Regions from separate parts of the Streptomyces sp. NPDC101490 genome, predicted to be linked through region 3. Evidence: riboswitches for the same ligand, from Rfam matches in the RefSeq annotation. Region 3 holds a riboswitch; each other region holds the start of a gene.
What was found. Region 3 has a riboswitch for cyclic di-AMP ahead of ACIRQY_RS18410 (transglycosylase SLT domain-containing protein). Riboswitches for the same ligand answer to the same signal wherever they lie in the genome.
Positions count from the first base shown of each region.

Region 1: another riboswitch for cyclic di-AMP. It lies ahead of ACIRQY_RS27330 (transglycosylase family protein); the one in region 3 lies ahead of ACIRQY_RS18410 (transglycosylase SLT domain-containing protein).
Region 2: another riboswitch for cyclic di-AMP. It lies ahead of ACIRQY_RS01305 (peptidoglycan DD-metalloendopeptidase family protein); the one in region 3 lies ahead of ACIRQY_RS18410 (transglycosylase SLT domain-containing protein).

Region 1 is NZ_JBIWNI010000019.1:56,734-63,515, forward strand. It holds gene ACIRQY_RS27305 (NADPH-dependent F420 reductase) at 1-263, opposite strand, end outside; gene ACIRQY_RS27310 (NUDIX hydrolase) at 327-809, shown strand; gene ACIRQY_RS27315 (globin domain-containing protein) at 934-2,154, opposite strand; gene ACIRQY_RS27320 (cytochrome P450) at 2,253-3,596, shown strand; gene ACIRQY_RS27325 (transglycosylase family protein) at 3,704-4,759, shown strand; cyclic di-AMP (ydaO/yuaA leader) riboswitch at 5,018-5,191, shown strand; gene ACIRQY_RS27330 (transglycosylase family protein) at 5,195-5,917, shown strand; gene eno (phosphopyruvate hydratase) at 6,512-6,782, shown strand, end outside.
Region 2 is NZ_JBIWNI010000001.1:292,820-299,601, reverse strand. It holds gene ACIRQY_RS01325 (STM4013/SEN3800 family hydrolase) at 1-178, shown strand, start outside; gene ACIRQY_RS01320 (STM4012 family radical SAM protein) at 175-1,521, shown strand; gene ACIRQY_RS01315 (STM4011 family radical SAM protein) at 1,531-2,391, shown strand; gene ACIRQY_RS01310 (SGNH/GDSL hydrolase family protein) at 2,378-3,172, opposite strand; gene ACIRQY_RS01305 (peptidoglycan DD-metalloendopeptidase family protein) at 3,326-4,300, opposite strand; cyclic di-AMP (ydaO/yuaA leader) riboswitch at 4,305-4,460, opposite strand; gene ACIRQY_RS01300 (tyrosine-protein phosphatase) at 4,853-5,674, shown strand; gene ACIRQY_RS01295 (DUF6126 family protein) at 5,934-6,086, opposite strand; gene ACIRQY_RS01290 (XRE family transcriptional regulator) at 6,119-6,748, opposite strand.
Region 3 is NZ_JBIWNI010000008.1:180,934-187,715, forward strand. It holds gene ACIRQY_RS18385 (ketose-bisphosphate aldolase) at 1-355, opposite strand, end outside; gene ACIRQY_RS18390 (sugar isomerase) at 390-1,313, opposite strand; gene ACIRQY_RS18395 (DeoR/GlpR family DNA-binding transcription regulator) at 1,463-2,269, shown strand; gene ACIRQY_RS18400 (hypothetical protein) at 2,370-2,708, shown strand; gene ACIRQY_RS18405 (hypothetical protein) at 2,592-3,320, opposite strand; cyclic di-AMP (ydaO/yuaA leader) riboswitch at 3,662-3,848, shown strand; gene ACIRQY_RS18410 (transglycosylase SLT domain-containing protein) at 3,853-4,737, shown strand; gene ACIRQY_RS18415 (phosphoribosyltransferase family protein) at 4,731-6,221, opposite strand; gene ACIRQY_RS18420 (universal stress protein) at 6,432-6,782, opposite strand, start outside.

The sequences.
Region 1 (6,782 bases), on a different contig from region 3:
TCCCGGGACCTACGGCGTGTTTCGAAAGTCCCGCCTGCCTGGCGACGCCTGGCACGCACGCTCGCCGCGTTGTCGGGATCACCCCGATACATCCAGTATCGGGGCGACCCTCCGCCTTGCGATCGCACGCACCAGACGCCGCCAGGCCTGCCCTCCGGGCAGACGACGCTCCTTTTGAAACACGCCCCAGTGGCGCTCTGCCGACCGGCGGAGTTCATCTCCGAGGTGCTCGCGCGGCTGGATCGACAGACCCCTGCGACCATCGCGGCCGGGCGGGGATGGTGAAACGCCCGACCGTGCCGTGCTGCCTCTTCTAGGGTGGGTGGATGATTCCTGATTTCGTCTCAGATCTACGGAAAGCGGTTGGTCCTGACCAACTGCTCTGGCTGCCGGGAGTGGTCGCGGTCGTCCGTGACGAGCGGCGGCGGGTGCTTCTGCAGCGCCGTTCCGCAGGCGGGGCGTGGACGCCGCTGAGCGGGATCGTGGAGCCGGGCGAGCCTCCGGCCGCAGCCGTGGCACGAGAGGTGGAGGAGGAGACCGGGGTGCGGGTGGTGGTGGAGCGCCTGGCGGCGGTGACGCACTCCCCGCCGGTACGCCACGGCAACGGCGACCGGGCGCAGTACTTCGAGGTCGTCTTCGCCTGCCGTCCGGCGGACGGGGGACAGGAGCCCCGGGTCTGCGACGACGAGTCGGCGGAGGTCGCCTGGTTCCCGCTGGACGCTCTGCCTCCGATGAGCGAGCGGATGCGGGAGGTCATCGCGCTCGTCCAGAAGGACGAACCCGCCGCCTGGTTCACGCCCGCGCCGTGACCGCACTCCGCCGTCCCTGCCCGGCGCCGGGGCGGGACGGTATGGGGCTCACAGGCCCGGCACCCCGGCCGAGGCACGGCACCGTTCACCACCGACGCGATGACCCGGGCCTTCGGCCCCGCTGTCATCGCGGACGGCCGGGCCCCGGGCCGGGGCGCGCGGTGCGGGCGGCCGGGTTGTGCCAGAGGGGAGGCGGTGGGCCGAGGAGGCGGTCGGCGGGGGTGTGGGGGCGGACGGCGAAGGGGCTCACCGGCGGCAGGACGTCGTGGTGGATGCGGTCGGGAGCGGTGCCCAGCTCCACGAGGACCTCGACGACCTCCGTGATGAAGCCGGGCGGCCCGGCGAGGTACACGTCGTGCGCGGACCAGTGGACGCAGGACCGGAGCGACTGGACGAGCCGCTCGGTCGCCTGGTCCTTGGGGTGGCCGGGCGCGGAGGTGATGTAGGTGACGCTCAGCCCGTCGAGCCGGGCGGCCAGCCGCTCCACGTCCCGGCGCCCGTACAGGTGCTCCTTCGCGCGCGCCACGACGAACAGCCGCCCCTTCAGGGCCGGTTCACGCTCGACCGCCTCGGACAGGAGGGCCTTCACCGGCGCCCAGCCGGTGCCCGCGCAGATGTAGGCGCGCTGTCCGCCCGGTTCCGTCCGGGCGACGAGGTCGCCGTCGGGAGTCCCCAGCCGCAGCACCCCGCCGGGCGCCGTGCCGTGCACGAGCGCCGTGCTCATCACCCCGCCGGGGACCCGGCTCACATGCAGTTCCACGGTGCCGTCCGGGCGGGGCGCGTCGGCGAGGGAGTAGGTGCGCCAGACGCGGGGGACGCGGGGCGAGGCGACGCTGACGTACTGACCGGGCAGGAAGGGCAGGGGCTGCCGGGGCCGCAGGGTGAGGACGGCCAGGTCGGGGCCGTGCCGCTCGTGCCGGACGACGTCCGCGTCCCACCAGGCCGGCTCGCCCGCCGCCACGGCCTCGTCGGCGCCCGCCAGCATCAGTTCGGCCAGGTGCGCGTACGCCTCCGTCCAGGCCTTCTCGGCCTCCGTGGTCCAGGCGGCTCCCGCCACATGGGCGAACGCGGCGAGCAGGCTGGTGCCGACCGAGGCGTAGAGGGCGGGGGTGGCGAGGAACCTGCGGTGGTCGCGGCCCAGGCGCCCCAGGTACGCGGGGAGGTCCGGGTCCTCCAGACGCTCCACCAGATGCGTGAGCGCGGCGAAGAGCCGGTCGCGCTGGGGCCGCATGTCCCCGGGGAACAGCTCGCGCAGGGACGGCTCCTGCCGGAAGAGATGCGCGTAGAAGTAGGTGACGGCGTGCTCGGCCCGTCTCTCGACGACCGCGAACGTGCTCCTGAGCATCTGAGGGTCCACTGTCAGGAATGTAGGGCACCCGTCCGGCCCGTCCTCACGGAATCTCCACACCCGGATCCGGCGGAACCTGCCTGTACGGTCGGGGGGTGAGCACCACCCCCGGCCCAGCCCCCGCCTCCCGCCCCGCCCCCGGAGAAGTCCCCGGCGCCCCGACCTGCCCGGTCTCCGGGCCCGCGCCCGAGCTCTTCACCTGGGAGTTCGCCAGCGACCCCTACCCCGCGTACGCCTGGCTCAGGACGCACGCGCCGGTGCACCGCACGACCCTCCCGAGCGGGGTCGAGGCCTGGCTGGTGACCCGCTACGCCGACGCCCGGCAGGCCCTCGCGGACCAGCGGCTCTCCAAGAACCCGGCGCACCACGCCGAGTCCCCGCACGCGAAGGGGAAGACGGGCATCCCGGGCGAGCGCAAGGCCGAGCTGATGACCCATCTGCTCAACATCGACCCGCCGGACCACACCCGGCTGCGCAGGCTCGTCTCGAAGGCGTTCACCCCGCGCCGGGTCGCCGAGTTCGCCCCGCGCGTGCAGGAGCTGACCGACCGGCTCATCGACTCCTTCGTGGAACGGGGGAGCGCGGACCTCATCCACGAGTTCGCCTTCCCGCTGCCCATCTACGCCATCTGCGACCTGCTCGGGGTGCCCGAGGAGGACCAGGACGACTTCCGGGACTGGGCCGGGATGATGATCCGGCACGGCGGCGGGCCGCGCGGCGGGGTCGCGCGGTCGGTGAAGAAGATGCGCGGCTATCTCGCGGAGCTGATCCACCGCAAGCGCGAGGAGCCCGGGGACGACCTCATCTCGGGTCTCATCCGGGCCTCCGACCACGGTGAGCACCTCACCGAGAACGAGGCCGCCGCGATGGCCTTCATCCTGCTCTTCGCCGGCTTCGAGACCACTGTCAATCTGGTAGGTAACGGACTTTACGCACTTCTCCGGCATCCGGAGCAGCGCGCCCGGCTCCAGGACTCGATCGCCGCCGGGGAGACCGGACTCCTGGAGACCGGGATCGAGGAGCTGCTGCGGTACGACGGGCCGGTGGAGATGGCCACCTGGCGGTACGCGACCCGGCCGCTGACGATCGGCGGGCAGGAGATCCCGGCGGGCGACCCGGTGCTGGTGGTCCTCGCCGCCGCCGACCGGGACCCCGAGCGGTTCGACGGGCCGGACGTCCTCGACCTCGCCCGGCGCGACAACCAGCACCTCGGATACGGGCACGGCATCCACTACTGCCTGGGCGCGCCGCTCGCCCGGCTCGAAGGGCAGACGGCCCTGGCGACCCTGCTGACCCGTCTCCCGGACCTGCGGCTCGCCGCCGATCCGGCCGAACTGCGGTGGCGCGGCGGGCTCATCATGCGGGGGCTGCGCACCCTTCCGGTGGAGTTCTCTCCGGCCGCACCCCTCCACGGATCTGATGGGGTATCAGAAATGTGATCTTCGCGTGATCGCGGGTGCATCGACTTGTGATGAGCGTTCGAATACGGCTACGTTCCCCGACAACTCAGTTCGACCACCCCAGTTGTCACGCGAAAGGCGCTCCTATGCGTTCCGGGAACGGACGACACCGCCGCCCCCGTCAGGCCCCCGCCATCGTCGTCGCCGCGGGGGTGACCGGGTCCGCCATGGCGCTTCCCCTGCTCGCCACCGGCTCGGCGTCCGCCGCCGACGCCGCCACCTGGGACCGGGTCGCCGAGTGCGAGTCCGGCGGCCAGTGGAGCGCCAACCTCGGCAACGACCTGTACGGCGGCCTCCAGTTCACCCAGGACAGCTGGGAGCGGCACGGCGGTCTCGCCTACGCGCCCAGCCCCGACCTGGCCAGCCGTGCCCAGCAGATCGCGGTGGCCGAGAAGGCCCTCGCCAAGGGCTCCACCGCGTGGGCCACCTGCGCGCCGATCGCGGGACTCGTCAACGACGGGGCCCGGCCGAAGGTGGACCCGGGCCCCGCGGACCTCCCGAAGCCCTCCGGCGGCCCCGTCGCCGAGTCGAACCGTACGACGGGCCCGTCGTCCTCCAGCGCGGCGGAGAAGTCCCGGAGCGCGGCGGGAAGGACCGCCGAGGCGCGCACGGCCACGGCGGCGCCCACGGGCCCCGCGGCGCCTTCGACGGGCGCGCCGGTGACGGGGGCTCCGGTCGACCCGACGGCGCCCGTCTCCCCGGTGGCCCCCGACCCCGGCACCACCGCGCCCGACGGATCGGTCACACCGGGCACGTCCGGCGAGCCGACGACCGGTGCTCCGTCCACGGGCTCGGGCAAGCACCGGGGCGACGCAGCCGCGGAGGAAACCGGCAATTCGGGCGAAACTTCTGAAACCGGCCGCCATGCGGCACCGGGTGACGGTCTCTCCGGGGAGACCGCCGCGAAGTCCGTGACCGACGCCTCCAAGGGCTCGGACGGAACGGACAGTCAGGGCACTTCGGGCGCGTACACGGTGAAGGCGGGCGACAGCCTGTCCGACATCGCACAGCAGAACGAGCTGCCCGGAGGCTGGACCGCGCTCTATGACGCCAACCGGAAGACGGTCGGTACCGACCCGGACCTCATCCTTCCTGGTCAGAGCCTTGACCTGACGGAGGGTCCGACCGCGCAGGCGGAGTGATTCGGGGTCATATGTCCGGTTCTGGGCAAGTGAGACATGGGTCTCTTCGCCCCAACTGGCGTGTCACGTCTGCAAACTTTGCTCCCGTCACCTCTCACCTGCGCAAACCCCCCCCGCCGGAAGGCAAGGAGGGCCGGAATGTCCGTCATTCGCCTCTTTGAACTTCCGGTGGGTCTGTGTCTACGGTCATCACCGCTCGCCACCGCGGGCCCCGTCGACCGAAACGCCGAATCCTGCCGTCGGTCGTCGGGAACAGTCGTCGCGCAAGCGCCGAAGGCAGGAGCGGGGGACCCAAGGTAAGTGCCGGCCCCGGCCGTCGAGACAGACGGCCGACGACCGGCTTGGGGTGAAGTCGCGTGCTGGGACACGCGGCCGGGCAACTCATTGGCCCGAACCCGACAGCTCACCTCGCAGGCGTCGGTGAGGAGAATCTCCATGCTGTTTTCCGGTAAGGGCAAACACCGCCGTCCCTCCAAGGCCACCCAGGTCGTCACGCTCGTCGGCGTCACCGGTGTCGCCGTCGCCGCCCCGCTGATGACCGCGGGCACCGCCTCGGCCGCCACGGCCTCCGAGTGGGACCGCGTCGCCCAGTGCGAGTCCGGCGGCAACTGGTCCATCAACACGGGCAACGGCTACTACGGCGGCCTCCAGTTCTCGGCCTCCACCTGGGCCGCGTACGGCGGCACCGCCTACGCCTCGACCGCCAACCAGGCGTCGAAGTCCCAGCAGATCGCCATCGCCGAGAAGGTCCTCGCGGGCCAGGGCAAGGGCGCGTGGCCGAGCTGCGGCGTGGGCCTCTCCCGTGCCTCCTACGACGGCGGCGCCGCCGAGAGCACCCCCAAGACCGTCACCCAGCAGCCGAAGCAGCAGCCGAAGCAGCAGCGGTCGGCCGAGCAGCCGACGACCCGCAGCGAGCAGCGCCAGACCCCGAAGAAGGTCACGCAGCAGGCCGCGCCGAAGGCGACCGTCACCACCCCGACCGGCAAGAAGGTCGAGAAGGGCGACGGCGAGTACAAGGTCGTGGCCGGCGACTCCCTCAGCGGCATCGCCCAGGCGCACGGCGTCAAGGGCGGCTGGGCCAAGCTCTTCGAGCTGAACAAGGACGTCGTCGACCAGGCCGACCTGATCTACCCGGGCCAGCAGCTCCACCTCAAGTGAGCCCGGCGGTCCGTACGGGTCCGGTGGCCCGTACGGCACCGACGACCCTCCCGCGGTGACCACCCCGGCCCGGCGCGCCTCCCCCCGTGCGCGCCGGGCCGGGGTTTCCGCCGTCCGGGGCCTCCCGCTCCTCTTTCTCTTTGCTCTTACGGGTCACGGGCGCGGTCACGGGCGGAGGCGCGGGCGCCGACGCGCGTCAGGGACGGAACTCCGGGTGCGGGCGGATTCCCCGCCACGAACGGGACTCCCCCTCCCCTCTCCCGGCGCGCCCCCGCCGTGTGCGGACACCCCGCCACGGGCCGGGTCCCCGCCACGTACGGATTCCCCTCCTCCGCCCGGATTCCCCGCCGCGGGCGGACCCGCCGTCCTCGCGCCCCGAGGACGGTGGACCCGGCGTTTTCGGGAGACTTCATGGTTACTGTCCAGTAGATCCGGGGTCTTTCGCCCCTGAATGCATGCCCTTGGGCCCTTTTTCGTCCCAGGGGGCGGGCGCCCGGCTGGCCGGAGCCTCCGAGCCGGTTAGGCTCTTGACGCAAGGCCAAGCCGACCCTGCGCCGACCTTGCGTCACATCCAGCGTCACATCCCATAAGGAGATGCTCGTGCCGTCCATCGACGTCGTCGTAGCCCGGGAAATCCTGGACTCCCGAGGCAACCCCACCGTCGAGGTCGAGGTCGGCCTCGACGACGGCAGCACCGGCCGTGCTGCCGTTCCGTCCGGAGCCTCCACCGGTGCGTTCGAGGCCCTTGAGCTTCGCGACGGTGACCCCAACCGCTACCAGGGCAAGGGCGTCGAGAAGGCCGTCCTCGCCGTGATCGAGCAGATCGGCCCGGAGCTCGTCGGCTACGACGCCACCGAGCAGCGTC
Region 2 (6,782 bases), on a different contig from region 3:
GCGGCTGTTCGACGCGATGAGCAGCCGCCGCCCGTGCTTCGCGGTCGTCTGCTCCGACCACGGCACGGCGTACGGGGAGGACGGGTACACCGGCCACCGTCTCGGCCACGAGGTGGTCTGGACCGTCCCGTACGCGCAGTTCGCGCTGGCGGGCCCCGGACAGGAGGCCACGGCATGACGGACGACGCCCTCCGCCCGTACCGCGCCTATGTGTACGCGTACCCGCACAAGACCTCGTACCGGCCGCTCCCCGGTCCGAAGCCCCCGCTCGCCGCGCTCTGGGCGGACGAGCCGAAGGACGCGCTCTCCCTCTACGCCCACATACCGTTCTGCGAGGTCCGCTGCGGGTTCTGCAACCTCTTCACCCGTATCGGCGCCCCGGACGAGCTGACCGCCCGCTACCTCGACGCGCTCGACCGCCAGGCCACGGCGGTGCGCGAGGCCCTCGGGGACGGATCACCGGTGCGGTTCGCCACGGCGGCCTTCGGCGGCGGCACGCCGACCTTCCTCACCGCCGCCGAGCTGGAGCGGCTCTGCGACATCGCGGAGAAGCGCATGGGGGCCGATCTGCGGGCGATCCCCCTGTCCGTGGAGACCTCGCCCGCGACGGCGACCGCCGACCGGCTCGCGGTCCTCGCCGAGCGGGGCGCGACCCGGCTCAGCATCGGAGTGCAGAGCTTCGTGGAGGCCGAGGCGCGGGCGGCGGTCCGGCCGCAGCGCCGCGCCGACGTGGAGGCGGCCCTCGGCCGCATCCGGGACACCGGCGTGCCGGTGCTGAACATCGACCTGATCTACGGGATCGACGGGCAGACGGAGCGGAGCTGGCGCGCCTCGCTGGACGCGGCCCTCGCCTGGGAGCCGGAGGAACTGTATCTGTACCCCTTGTACGTCCGGCCGCTGACCGGGCTCGGCAGGCTCTCGGCTGCCGGGCGCGGGGCTGCGGACCTGGAGTGGGACGCGCACCGGCTGCGCCTGTACCGGTACGGCCGCGACCATCTCCTGGCACGGGGCTACGCCCAGGTGTCGATGCGGATGTTCCGGCGGGTGGACGCGGCGCCGCTGGGTCCGGACGACCACGCCTGCCAGACCGACGGGATGATCGGCCTGGGCTGCGGGGCCCGGTCGTACACCTCGGAGCTCCACTACTCCTTCGACTACGCGGTGGACATGCGGGAGATCCGCTCGATCATCGACGTGTACACGGGGACGGCGGACTTCTCGCGCGCGGAGGTGGGCAGACGGGTGGACGCCGGGGAGGCCCGTCGCCGTCATCTGCTGCAGTCGCTGCTCCAGGCGGCGGGGATGCCGGTGGCGGGGTACGAGGAGCGGTTCGGTTCCTCGCCGTTCGCCGACTTCCCCGGGGAGCTGGCCCGGTTCGAGGCACGGGGCTGGCTGGACGCGGGGGCGCCCGAGGGGCTGCTGCGGCTGTCGCCGGAAGGGCTCGCGCACTCCGACGGACTCGGCCCCGAGCTGTTCTCCCCCGCCGTGCGGGCGGCGATGGCCGCGTACGAGCCGAAGTAGGGGGCGGCCGTGGACCTGACCCTGCTCTACCGGGGGCCGCTCGCCTCCTGCGACTTCGACTGTCCCTACTGTCCCTTCGCCAAGCGCCGTGACAGCAAGGAGCTGCTGCGTGCGGACCGGGCGGCGCTCGACCGGTTCACCGGGTGGGCGGCCGACCGGGCCGAGGACCGGCTGCGCGTGCTGTTCACCCCGTGGGGCGAGGGCCTGGTCCGGTCCTGGTACCGGCGGGCGCTGGTCGACCTGTCCCGGCTCGCGCACATCGAGCGGGTGGCGATCCAGACGAACCTGAGCTGCCGGACCGACTGGCTGGCCGAGGCGGACCGGGAGAGCGTGGCGCTCTGGTGCACGTACCACCCCGGGCAGACCCCGTACGAGCGGTTCCTCGGCAAGTGCGGGGAGCTGGCGGACCTCGGGGTCAGGTTCAGCGTCGGGGTGGTCGGGCTGCCCGAGCACCTGGAGCACGCGCGGCGGCTGCGGGAGGCGCTGCCGCCGCACGTGTACCTGTGGGTGAACGCGGCCGAGGGGCACACGTACACCGACGCGGAGGCCGCGCGGTGGACGGAGCTGGACCCCCTCTTCCCGTACAGCAGACAGCCGCACCGCTCGGCGGGGCTGCCCTGCCGCACCGGGGAGTCGGTGATCTCGGTGGACGGCGAGGGCACGGTCCGGCGCTGCCACTTCGTCCGGGCCGAGCTGGGGAACCTGTACGACGGTTCGTACCGTGCGGCCCTGCGGCCCCGCGCCTGCCCCCTCTCCGTCTGCGACTGCCACATCGGCTACGTCCACCTGGAGACGCTGCCGCTGTACGACGTGTTCGCCGGTGGGGTCCTGGAGCGCATCCCCGCCGCGGCGCCGCTCAGAGGGGCATGAGGTCCGGACGCTTGGCCTCGACGTGGTCGCCGGAGCTCTCGCCGCGCAGCCTGCGCCCGATCCACGGCACGAGGTACTCCTTCGCCCAGTGGATGTCGTCGCGCCGCACTTCGAGCGTGCCGCGCGGCGGGACCGGCGGCCAGGTCTGGTCCGGGTCGGCGGGCACCGGAAGACCGAGGACCTGGGCGGCGCGCAGCGCGACCCGGGTGTGGCCCTCGGCCGAGAGGTGCAGCCGGTCGTCGTCCCAGGCCCGCCGGTCCTGCACGGACCGCAGCGACCACAGGTCGAGGACCGGGCAGTCGTAGCGGTCGGCGATGGACCGGACGTGGGCGGTGTACGTGGCGATCTTGCCGCGCAGGTGCTTGAGCACGGGGATGTCACGGGTGTCGAAGCCGGTGGTCACCATGACGGTGCCGACGGCGGAGGTCAGGTCGGCGACGGCGCGCTCGAAGCGCTCGGCGACGTCGTCGGGGTCCGTGCCGGGGCGGATGATGTCGTTGCCACCGGCGCAGAAGGTCACCAGGTCGGGGGCGAGTTCCTTCGCCCGGGGGACCTGTTCCGCCACGATCTGGTCGAGGAGACGCCCGCGTACGGCCAGGTTGGCATAGCGGAAGGCGTCGTGCTCCGGCAGCTGGTCGGCGAGCAGTACCGCGAAGCGGTCCGCCCATCCGACGTACGTCCCGTCGGGTCCGGGGTCTCCGACACCCTCGGTGAAGCTGTCACCGATCGCCGCGTACGACCCGAATGCGTTCTTGTCTGTTGATCTCGAATCGTCTGCCACGGAGCGACATCCTTCCCTTTCGGATGTGACCTACGCGACCGTAAGGAGGGGTTGACGCCGGGTGACATATGACACCGATAAAGAAATTGCCAAGCCGGAATACGCCGGAGGCCCGGCACACGGGGGTGCCGGGCCTTCGGTGGGGCGGGTGCGTCAGACGGAGACGCCGTGCTGGCGGAGGTAGGCCAGCGGGTCGATGTCGGAGCCGTAGCCCGACGAGGTGCGGATCTCGAAGTGGAGGTGGGGTCCGGTCGAATTGCCGGTGGAGCCGGAGAGGCCGATCTGCTGCCCGCCGGAGACCGCCTGGCCCGCCGAGACGGCGAGCGAGGAGAGGTGGGCGTACTGCGAGTAGTTGCCGTCGGCGTGCTGGATGACGACCTCGTTGCCGTAGGCGCCGCTCCAGCCCGCCGAGACGACCGTGCCCGCGCCGACGGCGCGGACGGTGGTGCCGGAGGAGGCGATGAAGTCGACACCGGTGTGGTAGCCGGAGGACCACATGGAGCCGGAGGCGCGGTACGGGGTGGAGAAGCCGCCGCTGACGGGCTTGACCCAGCCGGAGGAGGAGGCCGAGGAGCCGGAGGACTGCGTCGTGGCCGAGCCGGAGTCCGGGGTGGTGGCCTGGGCCGCCGGGCGCTCGGAGCTCCGGCTGGTCTGCGTGGAGTCGCCGGAGCCCTGCGCGGGGGCCTTGTGCTCGGCCTTCGGGGCGGCCTTGGCGGGGCTCGCCGGGACGGCGGCGGGAGCGGTGCTCCTCGCCCCGAGGGTGAGCTTCATGCCGGGCAGGATGAACGAGGGGTTCTCGCCGACGACCTGGCGGTTGTCCGCGTAGAGCCGCTGCCAGCCACCGGTCAGGCGGTGCTCGGCGGCGATCTTCGAGAGGTGGTCGCCGCGGACGACGGCGTATGTCTTCGGCGTGGCCGGGGCGGTGACCGGAGCCGCCGCAGGGGCCTTGGCCTGGGCGGCGACGGTGACGGTCCGCGCGGGGGCGGTCGGGGCCGCCTGCTCGGCGGCGTGGGCCCCGGTGGCGCCGAGGAGCGGGAGGGCGACGACGGCGCCTCCCGTACCGGCGGCGGCGATGCCCCGGGTGAGGGGGTTGTTCCTGGGACGGCGGTGCTTACCCTTCGCGGGCATGGCGAATTCCTCTCCGGCGCCTGCGAGGTGAGCTGTCGGGTTCGGACGGGAGATGTCCGGCCGCGCTCTCGCGCGACTTCACCCCGAGCCGTCCTGCGTCGCGGGACCGGCGTACTTCATGGGTCCCCCGCTCCTGCCATGCATGGGATGAGTGGGAATTCCGGACGGTGGCAGGATTCGGCGGTCCGACCGGATTGACGGTGACGCTAGACGAGCGTTTCGGTGCGAACAAGCCGATGCTTTATCAGTTCCGCGCCCACTCGCCGCCGGGCCCGGAATTCCGGTCACCCTCCGTGGATGGCACTGCTTCGACTCCCTTTTTCCGTAGGGCGATTGCGTCGCGCGCCCGGGCACGATCCGTCACTTCTATGACGCTGCTCACGCTCCGATTCCCATCTCATCTGCAATCAGGGCGTGTTATCCGGAACGTGTGAATACGGACAGATCGCCCATTCCTATCCAGGGGGTGCGCCCCGTTCGTCCTGCCTGGATGATTGACCCTTGGAATCGGCCCCGTGCCGTACCCGAACGCCACTTTCTCCAGGAGCATCCGTGACGCAGCAGCTGCCGCAGGTCCCGCCCGTCGAAGCGAACGAGCCCGAGCTGGCCGAGGTCCGCAATTTCCGGGACGTGGGCGGCCTGCCGACGACGGACGGGCGCGCGGTGCGCTCCGGCCGCCTGTTCCGCAGCGGCCACCTCGCCCACGCGACCGAGGAGGACGCCGCCTTCCTCGCCTCGCTGGACCTGCACACCGTCTTCGACTTCCGCAACCAGGCCGACGTGCGCGTCGAGGGGGCGGACGTCGACCTTCCGGGCGTGCGCAACGTGAACATACCCCTGAACGACCCGGCCGACGGCAAGGAGTTCTGGCGGCTGGTGCGGGACGGGGACATCGCCCAGCTGCGGGAGATCCTCGGCGGGGACAAGGCCGCCGACCGGATGGCCGATTCCTATCGGAAGATGGTGGTCGAGCGGACCGCCGACCACAGCCGCATCCTGCACGCGCTCGCGGAGGACAGCGTCCCCGCGCTGATGCACTGCGCGGCGGGCAAGGACCGCGCCGGGCTCTCGATCGCGATCACCCTGCTCGCCCTCGGGGTCGAGCGTTCGGCGATAGAGGCCGACTACGTGAAGTCGAACGACCCGCACCGCCGGTACAAGGTGAGCCGCAGCTCCACCGCCTCGGACGCCATGTCGCCCGAGGTGATGGAGCTGCTGAGCCCGCTGTTCGACGCGCGGGTGGAGTATCTGCGAGGTGCCTTCGAGACGATCGAGGAGACCTGGGGCTCGGTGGACACCTACCTCGCCGAGGGCCTCAAGCTGACCCCGGAGACCCTCGGCCGACTGCGGGAGCGCCTGCTCACCGAGGTCTGAGCCGGACCCTCCGGGCCGCGCCGACTCCGTGGAGCGCGGCCCTGGCGAACCCGTACGGGCCCACCGCCTCTCGCCGACCGCGCCCTAGGGCCCGTCTGACAATTCCCGCCTGCCTCACGACGCCATGCACGCACTCTCGGCGCACCGTCCCCAGACCCACGTACGTCCAGTACGAGGGCCTGGGGCCAGCACGCCGAGAGCACGCACCTGACGCCGCGCGGCCGCCCTGCGGGCGACGACGGGAATTGTCAGACGGGCCCTAGTTCTGCCCGCCCATCATGAAGAGCAGGTACAGGAAGCCGGCGAAGAGGTGGCCCGCCACCAGGTAGGCGAAGAGGCGGAGCACCAGGCCCTTGGGGAACTTGCCCTCACCGCGCTCCTCGCCGGTGACCGCTGCGTGCTTCTCGGACATGTCGAACCTTTCGGAGGAAGGATCAGGCGGGGTCAGCGACGGTGCGGAGTTCCGTCGCCGAGGCACAGCTCGGCGACGGGGCTCTGCATCAGGGTGTGGACGAAGAGCAGCTCGGCCCCGCTGGAGGTCGCGGCGCCGATGCGGTGCGGGGTGAGCGAGTCGAAGTGCGCGCTGTCCCCGGGGTCGAGGATGTGGACGGCTTCGCCGAGCGCCAGGCGCACCCGGCCCTCCAGGACGTGGATCCACTCCTCACCGGAGTGGACCCGCACGATGTCCGCACGGGTGGCGTACGGCACGTGGACCCGCAGGCACTGGAGGGCGCGCCCGGCGCTGCCGGCCTGCCGGTAGATCCAGCCGTCCGCCTCGACGGGCTCGGAGCGTCCGGCGCGGACCACGGGGTCCCGTTCGGGGGGCGTCTCCCCCAGCAGCTCGGAGACCGTCGTACCGTAGATGCGGGAGAGGGCGAGCAGCATGGGCAGCGAGGGCTGCCGGTTGCCCGTCTCCAGCCGCGAGAGGTGGGCGGGCGAGAGACCGGCGCGCTGGGCGGCGGTCTCCAGGGTCAGTCCCCGGCGGCGGCGCAGGCCCCGCAGCTGCGGGGCGACGTCCGGCAGGACGTCGGGAAGGGCGGGGGCCGGGGTGTTGTCCCCGGGGACATGGTCCATGGGTCCATTCCGCCAGGATCGTGCCTCTGAGGCA
Region 3 (6,782 bases):
GGGTCGCGGCGACGTTCTCCGCGTAGGGGAGCTTCGAGGCGTCGAACATGACCGAGCCGAGTCCCAGGGCCACGGCCTCCCGGACGAGGTCGGGGTTCTCGGCGTGGTCGAGGTGGACGGCGACGGGGGTCTTGGCGGCGCGGGCGACGGCGAGGGAGGCGAGCGCGACCGGCTCCAGGGCGCCGTGGTAGCGGACGGTGTTCTCGCTGATCTGGAGGACGACCGGCCGGTCGGCGGTCTCCGCTCCGGCGACGATGGCCTGGGCGTGTTCGAGCTGGAGGACGTTGAACGCCCCCACGCCGGTGCCCGCCGCGCGGGCACGGCGGACGATCTCATCGGTCGGCGTCAACGGCATGCTGCTTCTCCGGGGTGGCGGGTGCGGGCGGCGGTCAGGCGGCGGGGTCGGTGAGGACGACCGAGCGGGTCAGGTTCCGGGGGGTGTCGGGGTCGAGGCCCTGGGCCTCGGCGACGGCGACGGCGAGCCGCTGGGCCCGGACCAGGTCGGCGAGCGGGTCCAGGTCGCTCTCGGAGAGGGTCCCGCCGACCTTGCGGACCTCGTCGGCGAGTCCGGCGGGCAGGACGCCGAAGCCCCAGGTGACACGGCCGGGTCCGGTGATGCTGATGGGGCCGTGGCGGTACTCCATCGCGGGGTAGGCCTCGGTCCACGCGCCGGCCGCCTCGCGCATCTTGAGGCCTGCCTCCAGGGCGAGTCCGTAGGTCCAGCCGGTGCCGAGGAAGGTGAACTGCTCGGCGGTGCGCACGCTCTCGTCGAGCGGGGACCCCAGGGCCTGTTCGGCGTCCCGTGCGGCGTCCTCGACGGTGGCCACGCCCTCGGGCAGCGCGTCCTCGGCCTCCAGGTGGGCGCGGAACAGGGCGATGACCGTGGTGGCGAAGCGGGTCTGGACCACGGACTCCTCGTCGGCGAAGTCGAGGACGGCGACCTCGTCGGCGAGGTCCATCACGGGGGTCGTGGGATCGGCGGTGATCGCGCCGGTGGGGACCGTGCCGCGCAGCCGGGACAGGACGGCCAGGACCTCGCTGGTGGTGCCGGAGCGGGTGATGGCGACGACCCGGTCGTAGTGGCGTCCGTAGGGGAACTCCGAGGCGGCGAAGGCGTCGGTCTCGCCGTGGCCGCCGGACTCGCGCAGTTCGGCGTAGGCCAGGGCCATGAACCAGGAGGTGCCGCAGCCGATCACCGCGACCCGCTCGCCGCGCCGGGGCAGGGCGGCGGTGTGCTGCGGGAGGGTCCGGGCGGCCTGCCGCCAGGTCGTCGGCTGGGAAGCGATCTCCACGGCGGTACGGGTGGTACTCATGACCGGTCTCCTTGCAAGAAGGGGGCACTGTGGTGATGAAAGTTGTTCGAAGTCGGGGCCATTCAAGCAGAAACATGCATTCTGTTTCCAGATCCACGGCGGGTCGGCGGATAGAATCGGACGCGCGCACGATCCCGAGGGAGGGACCCATGTCCAAGCACGAGCGGTGGAACACGCTCCTCGAACTCCTGGCCTCCTCGGGGAAACTGGAGGTGGAGGAGGCGGCGACGACGCTGGACGTCTCCGCCGCCACGATCCGCCGGGACCTCGACGAGCTCGCGGAGCAGCAGCTGCTCGTACGGACCCGGGGCGGCGCGGTCGCACACGGCGTGTCGTACGAGCTGCCCCTGCGGTACAAATCCACGCGGCACGCCCCGGAGAAGCGCCGGATCGCCGAGGCGGCGGCCGATCTGGTCGCGCCGGGCGAGGTCGTGGGGCTCAACGGGGGCACGACCACGACGGAGGTGGCACGGGCGCTCGCGCTGCGGTTCGCGAGCGGTCGCGCGGAGCTCCCGGGAGCGACGGCGTCGCCCGGTCCCGCGCTGACGGTGGTCACCAACGCGCTGAACATCGCGGGCGAGCTGGCGGTGCGCCCCCAGATCAAGATCGTCGCGACCGGCGGGGTGGCCAGGCCCCAGACGTACGAGCTGGTGGGACCGCTGACGGTCGGTGTGCTCAACGAGGTCGTGCTCGACGTGGTGGTCCTGGGGGTCGACGGGGTCGACCCCCAGTTGGGCGTGATGGCCCATCAGGAGGACGAGGCGAGCATCAGCCGGCTCTTCGCCGAGCGCGCCAGCCGGGTCGTGGTGGTGACCGACTCCTCCAAGATGGGCCGCCGGGCGTTCGCCCGCATCTGCGGTCTGGACCGCGTCGACCTCCTCGTCACGGACACCGGCATCGCTCCGGAGGCGGTGGCGCGGCTCACCGAGGCGGGCGTGGAGGTCCGTACCGTCTGAGCGGGCCGGGCCGTCGAGGCGCCCGGCCCGGTACGCGACCGGGCCGGGCACCGGGAGGACGGCCCCGCGGTTCCGGCCGAGCAGCACCTCGGCGGGTCCCGTGACGTTCACGATCCGCTCGAACGTCCACCGTCCGGACGACCCGTGGACGTACACCGTCCCGGCGGACTCGACCCGTGAGGGACACTTCGACGGCGTCGCGCACCAGAACGGCCGGTACGGCTCCACCGTCCTCGCCGACCCTCGACGGGACCTGGTCGCGCCGGCGCACCGGCCACATCGAGACCGGGGAACCGAGCGTCAGCTGCTGATCCGGGGCGGCTCAGCGTCCGGCGAGCGCGGCGCGGCGGATCGTGGCGTCGAGCAGGGCCACCGCATCGTCCGCCGTGCGGCCGGGAGCCCGGTTCCACGGCCCGATCAGCTCGTGCCATCCGCGTGAGCGCAGCTCGGTCATGATCCAGGCGGCCGCCTCGTTCATGGTCGCCCCGCCGCCGTATCCCAGGCGGTGGGCGGCGAGCAGGGCGCCGCACACGCACCGGGCGCCCCGGGCGTCACGCAGCCGGTACGGGGTGTTCTGCCAGCCCCATTCCGTCAGGACGAGGCGGGCGTAGCCGAGGTGGACCGAGGGGCGGAGCTCCGGGCTGCCGATCCGGCGCCAGGCGTGCAGCCGGTCGGGCAGGACGGCTCCGATCCGGCCGGGGAGGCGGCGCTCGACGGGCGGGGGTGGGGGCAGGGCGCCGAGGGCGTCGGTGACGAGCCGGTCCACCGGGACGGTGAGCAGCCGCCGCCACGCCTCGGGCCCCACGCCCTCGCCGGGCGGGGGCGCGAGGCCGGGTACGCGGGCGGGCGAGGGGCCCGGCACGGGCGGCAGCGGAGGCGCGGCCGGGGCCGCGGGCAGGGCCGGGGCTAGGGCCGCGGGCAGGGCCGGAGTCGCGGCGGGCGGGGCGGCGGTCCACTCCTCGACGATCCGCTGCCAGACGGCACTGTCGTGGAGGGCGGCGGCCTCGCGGTCGAGGGCGTCGGGGCTGAGCGGGGGGACGGTGGGTGGCATCCGGGGGCTCCTCGGTCGGGATCACTCTCATCTTTCACGCGGAATGCCCGTTTTGCCGCATTTGACACTCAATGCCCATCGTGGCGATGGGCCTTTACGCCACACTTCCCCATTAACGGAACTAAGGGTCATATGCGGACATCAGGTTCCGCGTGACGCGACTCACTACCCTCGCGGTGAACCGGGAGGCCAGGGGCTCCGGGCCCGTACCGGGCAAGGAATTCCCCGCCCGCCCGGATCGCGTTCGATCTTGAATCATCCGAATTCCGTGATCCTTTCCGCATTTCTCGCCACTGATCCTCTTGTTCCATGCCGCATGACTGCCCTACGGTCACCTGCATTCGAGCGGATCGCCGAATCCTGCCACCGTTCGAAACACTTCTCCTTTTCACCCGACGGCAGGAGCGGGGGACCCACGAATACGCCGACCCGGGAATCCGGGGCGGCTCGGGGTGCAGCCGCGTGCGCGCGGCCGGACATCTCCCGTCCGAACCCGACAGCTCACCCCGCAGGCGCCGGAGAGGAATCCGTCATGCCCGCTCAGAGCAAGCACCGCCGACCCCGCCGCTCCGTCTCCCGTGGCTGGGCGCTGATCAGCACGGGTGGAGCCGCCCTGGCCCTGCCCCTGATCGCCCCCGCCATGGCGGGCGCCGCGCCTGTTTCCGGCGTCCAGGAATCCGTCGCCCGCACCGCCGTCACCGCCCCGGCGGCCACCCCCGCCGCCCCCGCGAAGGTCCCGGCCGCTCCCGCCGACGCCCGCACCTACACGGTCGTCAGCGGCGACTCCCTTTCCCTCATCGCCCAGAAGAAGGGAATTCAGGGAGGCTGGGAAGGTCTTTACCGGACCAACAAGAACGTCGTGGGTGACAATCCGTCACTCATTCACCCCGGCCTTGAACTGACGATTCATCGGCTGTCCGCGAAGGCCACCCCCGCCGAGGCGCGGAAGGCGTCCGACTCGACCGAACGGGCGAACCGTTCCGAGAGCCGGGCCGTCCCCGCCGTGGCCACCGGCACCGGCGCCTCCGCCACCGGGGCGGTCTCCTCCGCCGCCACCGTCGCCCTGAAGGCCGTCCCGATCGCCGCCGCCCAGTACACCGACAACCTCGACGGCTGGATCCGGGAGTCCCTGGACGTGATGGCCCGGCACGGCATCCCCGGCTCGTACGACGGCATCCTCCGCAACGTGATGCGCGAGTCCTCCGGCAACCCCCGGGCCATCAACCTCTGGGACTCCAACGCGGTGGCGGGCACACCCTCCAAGGGGCTGCTCCAGGTCATCGAACCGACCTTCCTCGCCTACCACGTGCCGGGCACGCCCGTGGACCAGTACGACCCGGTCGCCAACATCACCGCCGCCTGCAACTACGCGGCCGACCGCTACGGCTCCATCGACAACGTCAACGGGGCCTACTGATCCCGTAGGTGCCCGGTGAACCAGGAGGTGGCGAGCCCCGCCACCTCCTCCAGGGCGCCCGGCTCCTCGAAGAGGTGACCGGCGCCCGGCACCAGGGCGAGCTCGCTCTCGCAGCGCAACAGCGACCGGGCCCGCCGGTTCAGCTCGACGACCCGTGCGTCACGGCCTCCCACGACCAGCAGCGTCGGGGCGCGCACCAGCCCCAGTCGTCTCGCGGCGAGGTCCGGCCGCCCGCCCCGCGAGACGACGGCGGCCACCCGGGAGGCGGGATCGCCCGCCGCCCACAGCGCGGCGGCGGCCCCCGTGCTCGCCCCGAAGTACCCGAGCGGCAGTCCGGCGCCCGCCGGGTCCCGGGACAGCCACTCCGTGGCCCCGGACAGCCGCCCGGCGAGCAGCGGCGCGTCGAAGACCAGCGCCCGGTCGGCCGCCTCTGCCTCGGTGAGCAGGTCGAACAGGAGCGTGCCGAGCCCGGCCCGGTTCAGCGCCGCCGCGACGGCGCGGTTGCGGGGGCTGTGCCTGCCGCTGCCACTGCCGTGGGCGAAGAGCACGACACCGGTGGCGTCCTCGGGCACCACGAGCCGTCCGGGCAGCTCACCACCGGGAAACGGAACACGGACGTCCCTCGCCACGGGCCCGTCCCGCACCACGCGTCCGTCCCCGCCCGGGACACCCGCACCGCCCGTGCCCCGCACCACTGGCCCGTCCCCGCCCGGGACCGCCGCACCGCCCGTGCCCCGGACCGTCCGGCCCTCCCCGTCCCGCACCACCGGACCGTCCGCACGCCGAGCCACCACGTCGTCCCGGCCCCGTACCGCCAGGTCGTCCGCGCCCCGGGCCACCGGCCCCCGCGCGGCCCGGTTCCGTTCCAGGCACGCGATCACCTCGGTGTCCGGGGTCTGTGAGAAGTCCCCGTAGAACTGTCCGATCGCGAAGAACAGATCCGGTGTCCGCACGCTCACCGTCTCGTCGGCCTCGCCGCCCAGCCGGGCCGCCCAGCCGCGCGGGGCGACCGGGACCGCGAGGACGATCCGGGCCGCTCCCCCGGCCCGCACCACCCGGCAGGCCGCGAGGGCGGTGGCCCCGGTGGCGAACCCGTCGTCGACGACCAGGACCGTCCGGCCCGCGAGCGGCTCGGACGGCCCGCTCCCCCGGTAGCGGCGGCCCCGCCGCTCCAGTTCCCGCAGCTCGCGCTCCTCCACCGCCGCGAGGTCCCGCTCCGTCACCCCGGCGTCCCGCAGCACCCGCTCGTTGAGCACCCGGACGCCTCCCTCGCCGAGCGCGCCCATCGCCAGCTCGGGCTGCCGGGGCACACCCAGCTTGCGGACCAGACAGACGTCGAGCGGGGCGCCCAGGGCGGCGGCGACCTCCGCCGCCACCGGGACTCCGCCGCGCGGCAGACCGAGCACCAGGACGTCCCGGCCCTTGAGGTGGTCCAGACGGGCGGCGAGCTGCCGCCCCGCGTCCGTACGATCGCCGAAGAACATCGCGCGCCGCCCTTCCGACCGCGCCGGCCCCGGGCGGGGCGGGGACCCCGCCTCCCGCCCGTGTCTCCTCCCTCCAGGGTAGGCACCGCCCCCGGTGGAACCGGATCACACCGGGAGAATCCGGCCCGGTCGTCTCAGCCGGGTCCCACCGGGCGAATCCAGCCCGGTCGTCTCAGCCGGGTCCCGCCGGGGCAGTCCGGCCCGGTCGCCTCAGGCCGCTCCGGCTTCTCCCGCCGCGCCCCGGACCACCACGACCGGGCTCTGCGCGTGGTGCAGCATCGCCTGGCTGACCGAGCCGAGGAGCAGGCCCGCGAACCCTCCGCGGCCCCGGGCCCCCAGGACCACCAGCTGGGCGTCGGCGCTCTCCGCGAGCAGCACCGACCGGGTCCGGCCCCGGACGAGCCGCCGTTCGACGGACACCTCGGGCCATCGCTCCCCGGCCGCCGCGAGGGCCTGGTCGAGGACCCTCTGTTCCTCGTCCCTGATCACCTCCTCGCCCTGGAAGAGCGGGGTGAGGTCGCCGGGACCCGTCCTCGGCGCCCAGGCGTGCACCGCGAGGAG